2 regions of the Embleya sp. NPDC059237 genome follow, and region 1 is predicted to be linked to the other one. Evidence: riboswitches for the same ligand, from Rfam matches in the RefSeq annotation. Region 1 holds a riboswitch; the other holds the start of a gene.

Region 1 (3,948 bases):
AGCGCCCGGTGCTCGCCGCGGCGCACCGCGAGGAACTTGCGCTCCTTGAGCTGCTGCCGGACCTTGAGGATGTCCACACCGAGGATCTCGGCGATCTCGGGGAGGGTCACCCAGGCGGGGACGAGGGCTTCGATTTTCGGGTCGATCTCGCTCATCCGGCCAAGTCTAGGTTCCGTGGCCGGTCCCGCTTGCCGGCGCCGGTCACCGGACCGTCGGCTTGAGCGGGTTCTCCGGGTCGGCGAAGCGTTCCCGGTCCACCGGGGTGGCCAGCTGCACGAGTTTGCGGCCCTGGGCGAGGTCGCGCGGGCGGGCCACCGCGAGCAGCGCCACGAGCCGGTCGCCGGCGAACCAGCCCGCGGACCACTTGCCGTCCTCGCCGGCGTCGCGGAACACCAGTTCGTCGCCTTCGCCGTGCCGGCCGACGTACTGCACCATGCGGCCGAACTGGTCGGACCAGAAGTACGGGACCGGGTCGTAGGCCTGTTCGCCGCCGAGCAGGTTGGTCACGAGCACGCGCGGCGCCTGGAGTGCGTTGTCCCAGTGCTCGACATGCATCCGGGTGCCGTAGCGGGCGGACGGGAACTCGACGCAGTCGCCGACCGCGTGGACCCCGGGCATCGAGGTGGCCAGGTACTCGTCCACCTCGACGAAGCCCCGCGCGGTGCGGGCGACGGCGGATCCCGCCAGCCAGTCGGTGGCCGGGCGCACACCGATGCCGACCACGATCGCGTCGGCGCGCAGCCGGCGGCCGTCGGTCAGGTGTACCGCGCCCGGCTCCAGGCGATCCACCCGCGCGCCGAGCAGCAGTTCCACGCCGGCCTCGGCGTACCAGGGCACGAAGCGCTCGCCGATCGCGTCGGGGAAGGGCCCGGCGAGCGGGGCGTGCAGCGCCTCGACCACGGTGGTCGGGCAGCCGGCGGCTGCCGCGGCGGTGGCCACCTCGGCACCGATCCAGCCCGCGCCGACGATCACCACGTGCGCGCCGGGCACGAGCGCGGCGCGCAGCGCGCGGGCGTCGTCGATGGTGCGCAGCACATGCACGCCGGGCACCTCGGCGGCGCCGGGCAGGTGCAGCACGCGCGATCCGGTGGCGATCACCAGGCGCTCGTAGGCGATCGGTCCCGCGTCGGTGTCCACCGCGCCCTCGCGCAGCCCCGTGGCGGTGCGGCCGAACAGCACCTCGGTGTCGAGCGCGGCCCAGTCCGCCTCGAAGGAGGTGTCGTCGGTCTTGCCGGCCAGGACCTCCTTCGACAGCGGCGGGCGGTCGTACGGCGCGTGCGCCTCGGCGCCGAGCAGGGTGACGCGCCCGGCGTACCCCTGTTCCCGCAGCGCCACCACGGTTTGCAGGCCGGCCATGCCGGCACCCACGACGAGCACGTTGTCCATGCGGGGCAGCCTATGACGCGCGCCCGGGTCGCCGACGAGCAGGGTCTTGACTCAGTCAAGGAGATCGATGGGCGCCGCTCGGGCGCCCCGGATGGCGCCCGGGACGTGTCGTAGTGTGGAGAGGTCACGGGAGCCCGGTGAGACCGGGCTGAGAGGGGGGCTGCGAGCCCCCGACCGTCCGAACCTGATCCGGGTCATACCGGCGAAGGGAGTTCTGCTCATCATGTCCAACACCGGCACGGCCGGCCCCCCGGGCGTCGACGTCGTGGTCGTCGGCGCGGGCGTCGTCGGACTGTCGATCGCCTGGCGCGCCCGCACCCGGCACGGCCTCGCGGTCACCGTGGTCGACCCCGCCCCCGGCACCGGCGCCTCGCACGCCGCGGCGGGCATGCTCACGCCCGTCTCCGAACTCCAGTACGGCGAGGAGAGCCTGCTCCGGCTGAGCATCGAATCCGCCCGGCGCTACCCGGAGTTCGCCGCCGAGCTGGCCGACGCCGCGGGACTGCCCTCGGGTTACCGCGCGTGCGGCACGATCGCGGTCGCGCTGGACGCGGACGATCGGGCGGTGCTCAAGGACCTGCACGCCTACCAGGAACGCCTCGGCCTGCGCTCGGATTGGCTGACCAGCCGCGAGTGCCGCCGCCTCGAACCCATGTTGTCCCCGGCGATCACCGGCGGCCTGCACGTCGAGGACGACCACCAGATCGACAACCGCGCCCTGGTCGCGGCGCTGCTCGCGGCCTGCGCGCGGGCGGGCGTGACGATCGTGCGCGAGGGCGTCGAGCGGGTCCTGGTCGCCGACGAGCGCGCGTACGGTGTGCGGCTGCGCGACGGGCGGGCGCTGACCGCCGATCAGGTGCTGCTCGCCGCCGGGTGCCGCTCGGCGCGGATCCCGGGCCTGCCGCCCGAGGTGGTGCCCCCGGTGCGTCCGGTCAAGGGCGAGATCCTGCGGCTGGCCGTGCCGCCGGCGCTGCGCCCGCTGCTGTCCCGCAACATCCGGGGCGTGGTCAAGGGCGGCAGCATGTACCTGGTCCCGCGCGTGGACGGCGAACTGGTGATCGGCGCCACCGAACACGACCTCGGGTTCGACACCGAGGTCACCGCGGGCGGGGTCTACGAACTGCTCCGCGACGCGCACGAACTCGTCCCCGGCGTGACCGAGTTGCCGCTGGTCGAGACGCTCGCGGGGCTGCGTCCGGGCAGCCCGGACAACGCGCCGATCCTGGGCCGCTCCGCGCTGGCCGGTCTGGTGGTGGCCACCGGCCACTACCGACACGGCATCCTGCTCACCCCGATCACCGCCGACACCGTGGCCGACGTGCTCGCGCACGGCACCACACCCGACCTCATCGCGCCCTTCGGGCCCGACCGTTTCACGACGAGCGCCGCCCGGAAGGTGATGGCATGACCGACATCGACGACATCGGGAACATCGAGGTCTCCGTCAACGGCGACCGGCGCGATGTGGCGACCGGCACCACCGTGGCCGACCTGGTGGCCACGCTGACCACCGCCGCCAAGGGTGTGGCGGTCGCGGTCGACGAGGCCGTGGTGCCGCGCGGCGCGTGGGCCGAGACCGTGCTCGACGCGGGCAGCCGCGTCGAGGTGCTGACCGCCGTGCAGGGAGGGTGACCACGATGGCCGACGACACGCTGGTGATCGGCGGGGAGTCCTTCACGTCGCGATTGATCACCGGAACGGGTGGTGCGCCGAGCCTGGAGGTGCTGGAGCAGGCGCTGATCGCGTCCGGCACCGAGATCACCACGGTGGCGATGCGCCGGGTGGACCCGGGGACGGCGGGCTCGGTGCTCGACGTGCTGCGCCGCCTCGGCATCCGGGTGTTGCCGAACACCGCCGGGTGCTTCACCTCGGGCGAGGCGGTGCTCACCGCGCGGCTGGCCCGGGAGGCGCTGGAGACCGACTGGGTCAAGCTCGAAGTCGTGGCCGACGAGCGCACGTTGCTGCCGGACGGGGTCGAGCTGGTGGACGCCGCCGAGCGGCTGGTCGACGACGGCTTCCGGGTGCTCGCGTACACCAACGACGACCCGGTGCTCGCACGCCGGCTCGAACAGGTGGGCTGTGTGGCGGTGATGCCGCTGGGTTCGCCGATCGGCTCGGGTCTGGGCATCCGCAATCCGCACAACATCCGACTGATCACCGAGCAGGCCGGCGTCCCGGTGGTGCTCGACGCGGGTCTGGGCACCGCCTCCGACGCGGCGCTCGCGATGGAGCTGGGCTGCGACGCGGTGATGCTGGCGACCGCGGTCACCCGGGCGCAGTCGCCGCTGCTGATGGCCGAGGCGATGCGGCACGCGGTGGAGGCGGGCCGACTCGCGTACCGCGCCGGGCGCATCCCGATGCGTCACCACGCGCACGCCTCGTCACCCATGGCCGGCATGCTGGACGCGAGCCCCGAACATCCCGCCTTCTGAGCCGTACCGGCCCCGTGCGCCGCGTCGGCCCGGCGACGGGGGAACCATGGGGAAGACCGTCGGCGTCCACGAGGCAGTGGACCCTACACTCCTGAACATGGACACGACCTTGAATGATCCGCTCGTCGGG
Region 2 (3,948 bases), on a different contig from region 1:
ACGAGTAAGTTACGCGCCGGTAAACCAAGACGGAAGTGCCACGCGGCGATCGACTGAGCCACCGCCACCCACCCGAGTACGGTGGTCCCGGCACGTGGGGGCAAGCGGGGGTGAATGTGGAGCGCGCGCAACACACCGAACGCGCAGCGCGGGTCGAGCACATCGACACCGACGCCGACACCGAAACACGCCGCGCCTGGGACCGAGGCGAACGCGGCCTGCTCCGCTGCATGGAGGCATTGGCGGATGACGCGGCCCACCGCACCCTGCCCGGAGCCTCGGAGGCGACCGGCGGGCCGGACCCGGTCGACGACCCGCACACGCCCGATCGACGGTTCACGCCCGGCAAGGCGGACACGGACGGCGGACCCGGCGCGACCGGCGGAGCGGAGGATGCCGCAGGTCCGGGCGCGCCCGGCGGCCCGAGGCCGCCCCGAGCCTCGGTCGCGAGTGGGCGCCCGGGTTCGGCCGTCGGATCGGGTCCGGCACCGGCCCCCGACACCGTCTCCGGCCCCCGCACCACGCCCACCCCAGGCACGGCCCACGGCACCGTCCCCGTCCACCTCCCCGCCCCCGGCCCCGACGGGCTCGCCGGTTCCCACGGTCACGCCCTCCCCGAAGCCCTCACCCTTCTCACCGAAGCTCTCGCCGCGCTCCCCGCCACCGATACGCGCTGGCCGGAATTCGCCTACGCCGCCGGCGTTGCCTACGGCGCTCTGGCGGACCACGACGGCGACGCCGACACCCGCGACCAGGCTCGGGTCTGCTTCCGGCGGGCCCGCGGTGCCGCGTCGGCGGATGCCCACCTCTTTCGGGCCGCCACCCACGTGGGTGACGCCCGCATCGGCGCCGGCCCCGCCGCCGGCGAGTGGCGTGCCCTCCTCGACCCGCCCCCCGCCGCCGAGATCGCCGTCGCGCTGCGCCGCCTCGGCGCCGACGCGCTGGTCCAGCTCGTCCCCGGCGCGGCCGTGGTCAGCGGCGTGGACGGCTCGACCCGGCTGCTCGACCTGCCCGGACTCGACTACGGCCTGGACCTGCCCGACGGCGACCCGGAGCACCTGTCCGACCTCCTCGACGCCCTCTGCGCCTGGGCCTGGGACGCGGTGATGGCCCCCGTACTCGCCGCCGTCCCCGGCACGTTCGGCCGCACGCCGTCCCTGGTCCTGCTGCCGGCGGGCCTGTTCGATTCGGTCCCCTGGCACGCCGCCTGGTCGACCGTCGACGGCCGCCGCCGACACGCACTCCAGGTCGCGCAGATCTCGTACATCGCCTCGCCCCGCCTGCTGTGCGACGTCGCCGCGCGCCCGACGGCCGACCCACACCACAACCGGCGCCGCCCGATCGAAATCGGCCACACCGCCGGCGCCCCGATCGTGTTCGCCCCCGACCGCGCCGCCGGATCCGCCGCCGAGCACCTGGCCGCCGGCGCCCACACCGTGGTGTCCACCCTCTGGCCCGTGGCCCCGACCACCGCCGCGCTGGTCCTGTACATGGCCCACCACTACCTCAACCGCCGCGACCTCCCACCGGCCCAGGCGCTCCGCACCGCCCAGCTCTGGATGCGCGACCCCAAACGCGGGATCCCCACCGCAATGCCCGCCGAACTCGCCGCGCAGGCCCGGGAGATCACCCCGAACGACCTCACCGGCTGGGCCGCCTTCACCCACTCGGGCCGGTGAGCCGCCGCGCGCCGACCCCCACCCCGCCTTCCCAAGCCGCCCGCCGGGAGCGTACTGTTCGCCACGCCATCGCGGGAGCTCGGACCAACCGGGCTGAGAGGGCGGCATGGGGTGTCGGCGGCGAGCCGGTGCACATCCCGGGGCCACCGACCGCTTGAACCTGTCCGGGTAATGCCGGCGTAGGGAGAGCAGGTAGAGCCATGTCGGCTCCAGCAGTGGACGACGCACGCCCCGCAGTGGCGCACCCGGCAACCGAGGCCCCGCTGGTCCTGGACACCGCACCGCCGCGCACGCTCGGCTTCCGCGACCAGGCCGCCTTCTGGGCCAACCTCGGGGTGAGCCTCCTCGGCTTCTCCGGCGCCCTGTTCGTGCTGGCCCCGGCGGGCTATCCGCAACTGTCCATGGTCGCCGCGATCGTCGCGGCGATCGGCGGCACGCTGCTCGGCACGCTCATGGTCGCCGTCGCCGGCATCCCCGGCGCCCGCAGCGGCGCGCCCGCGATGACGGTGCTGCGCGGGTTGTTCGGCACGAAGATCTCGTACGTGCCGACCGTGTTCAACATCGTCCAGTGCATCGGCTGGGGCACCTTCGAGCTGCTGGTCATCTCGCTCGGCATCGAGGCGATGACCGACGGCGACGGCCCGCACTGGCTCTACATCGTCGCCGCCGGCACGGTCACCACCGCGATGACCCTGCGCCCGCTCGGCATGCTGCGCATCCTGCGCCGCTACGTGACGATCGCGGTGGGCATCGCGATGCTCTACTTCTCGGTCCAGCTGTGGCGCGAGGGGCTGCCGCCGATGACCGAGGGCTCATGGTCCGGGTTCTTCCCGGCGATGGACGCCGCGCTCGCGGTCGCGGTCTCGTGGGTACCGCTGGCCTCCGACTACACCCGCCACTCGCGCGGCACGAAGCCGGCGTTCTGGGCCGCGCTGAGCGGATTCTCCGTCACCAGCATCTGGTGCTACCTGCTGGGCCTGGTCGCCCTCGCCCAGGTGGGCGGCGACGCGGACAAGATCTTCGACTCGTTCCTGGGCGTCACCGCCGGTTGGGTGTTCTTCGCGGTCCTGGTCATCCGCGAGGTCGACCAGAGCTTCGCCAACGTCTACAGCACCGCGATGTCGATCCAGAACCTCGCGCCGCGCGTGGACCGCCGGATCCTCTGCCTGGGCGTGGGCGCGCTGGTCACGGCGTTCGCGCTGATGGTGAACGACTTCGACACCTACGCGAGCTTCCTGTCCCTGATCGGCTCGATCTTCATCCCGCTGCTCGGAGTGCTGGCGGTGGACCTGTTCGCCGGTCGCGGCCGCGCCGGCTGGGACCTGGGCGATCACGCGCCGGCCCGCTGGGTGATGCTCGCGCCGTGGCTGCTCGGCTTCTGCATGTACCAGCTGATCAACCCCGGCACGGTCGAGTGGTGGGTGGACTTCTGGACCCCGATCCAGGACACCCTCCACATCCACGCCCAACGCTGGACCTCGGCCTCCCTGTTCTCCTTCGCCCTCGCCGGCGCCACCGCGTACATCGCGGTCGCGTGGGACCGTCGACGGGCAGCCGCCACGCGCTGAGCCAAACCAGCCGGGTCAGCCGGGTCAGCCGGGTCAGCGGGCGATGGCAACGGCGAACGGCCGGAAGCCGTGCCGGCGTATGACGTGCGGCACCACCAGGATCATCGCCTCGGTGGCGCGAGCCGTACCGATACCACCGAGGTCCTCGATCCATCCGGACCGCCATCCCAGGTCGCCGAGCAGACCCGCCACGGTCTTCTTCGCCTGCTCGTCGTCGCCCGACAGATAGGCGGTCGGCGGAGTGGCCAGGGTTTCGGGCGCGGTCATGACCATGAACAGCATGGTGTTGAGCGTCTTGACCACCCGCGTGTCGGGCAGCGCGGCCTGAATTCGCTCGGCGAGGCTGCCGTCGGGATAGACCAGCTCACCGGGCAGCCCGTCGTCGGTATCGCGGGTCGCGTTGGAGACGTCGACCAGGATCTTTCCGGCGAGTTCGGCGCGCAGGTCGGACAGCCGCCCCAGGGCGGTGTCCCCGGGCGTCGCGTTGATCACGATGTCCGCGGTGCGAGCGGCGGTGCGCTGGTCGGCAAAGGAGATGCGGGGGTCGGCGGCGCCTGCGGCGTCCTCCGACGGGCTCCGGTGGCCCAGGGTGACGCGGTGCCCGGCCGCGGCGAACTTGTGGGCGAGGTTCGCGCCGACGCGGCCGGCGCCCAGGATGCCGATGTTGGTCATGAGGTGATGCTCCTTGCGGTATTGGCGGG

The links. A riboswitch is a leader RNA that binds a small molecule or an ion and turns the genes downstream of it on or off. The one in region 1 is predicted to bind thiamine pyrophosphate.
Region 2: it holds a riboswitch for thiamine pyrophosphate, as region 1 does, so the genes downstream of both, ACFXKZ_RS42115 (purine-cytosine permease family protein) here and thiO (glycine oxidase ThiO) in region 1, are expected to answer to the same signal.

What each region holds. Positions count from the first base shown of each region.
Region 1 is NZ_JBHZAE010000025.1:84,581-88,528, reverse strand. Features, by position in the region: gene ACFXKZ_RS46975 (Rv2175c family DNA-binding protein) at 1-155, opposite strand, end outside; gene ACFXKZ_RS46970 (NAD(P)/FAD-dependent oxidoreductase) at 202-1,386, opposite strand; TPP riboswitch at 1,503-1,614, shown strand; gene thiO (glycine oxidase ThiO) at 1,610-2,794, shown strand; gene thiS (sulfur carrier protein ThiS) at 2,791-3,018, shown strand; gene ACFXKZ_RS46955 (thiazole synthase) at 3,024-3,818, shown strand; gene pknB (Stk1 family PASTA domain-containing Ser/Thr kinase) at 3,916-3,948, shown strand, end outside.
Region 2 is NZ_JBHZAE010000020.1:41,936-45,883, forward strand. Features, by position in the region: gene ACFXKZ_RS42110 (CHAT domain-containing protein) at 117-1,679, shown strand; TPP riboswitch at 1,741-1,884, shown strand; gene ACFXKZ_RS42115 (purine-cytosine permease family protein) at 1,880-3,247, shown strand; gene ACFXKZ_RS42120 (NADPH-dependent F420 reductase) at 3,281-3,919, opposite strand.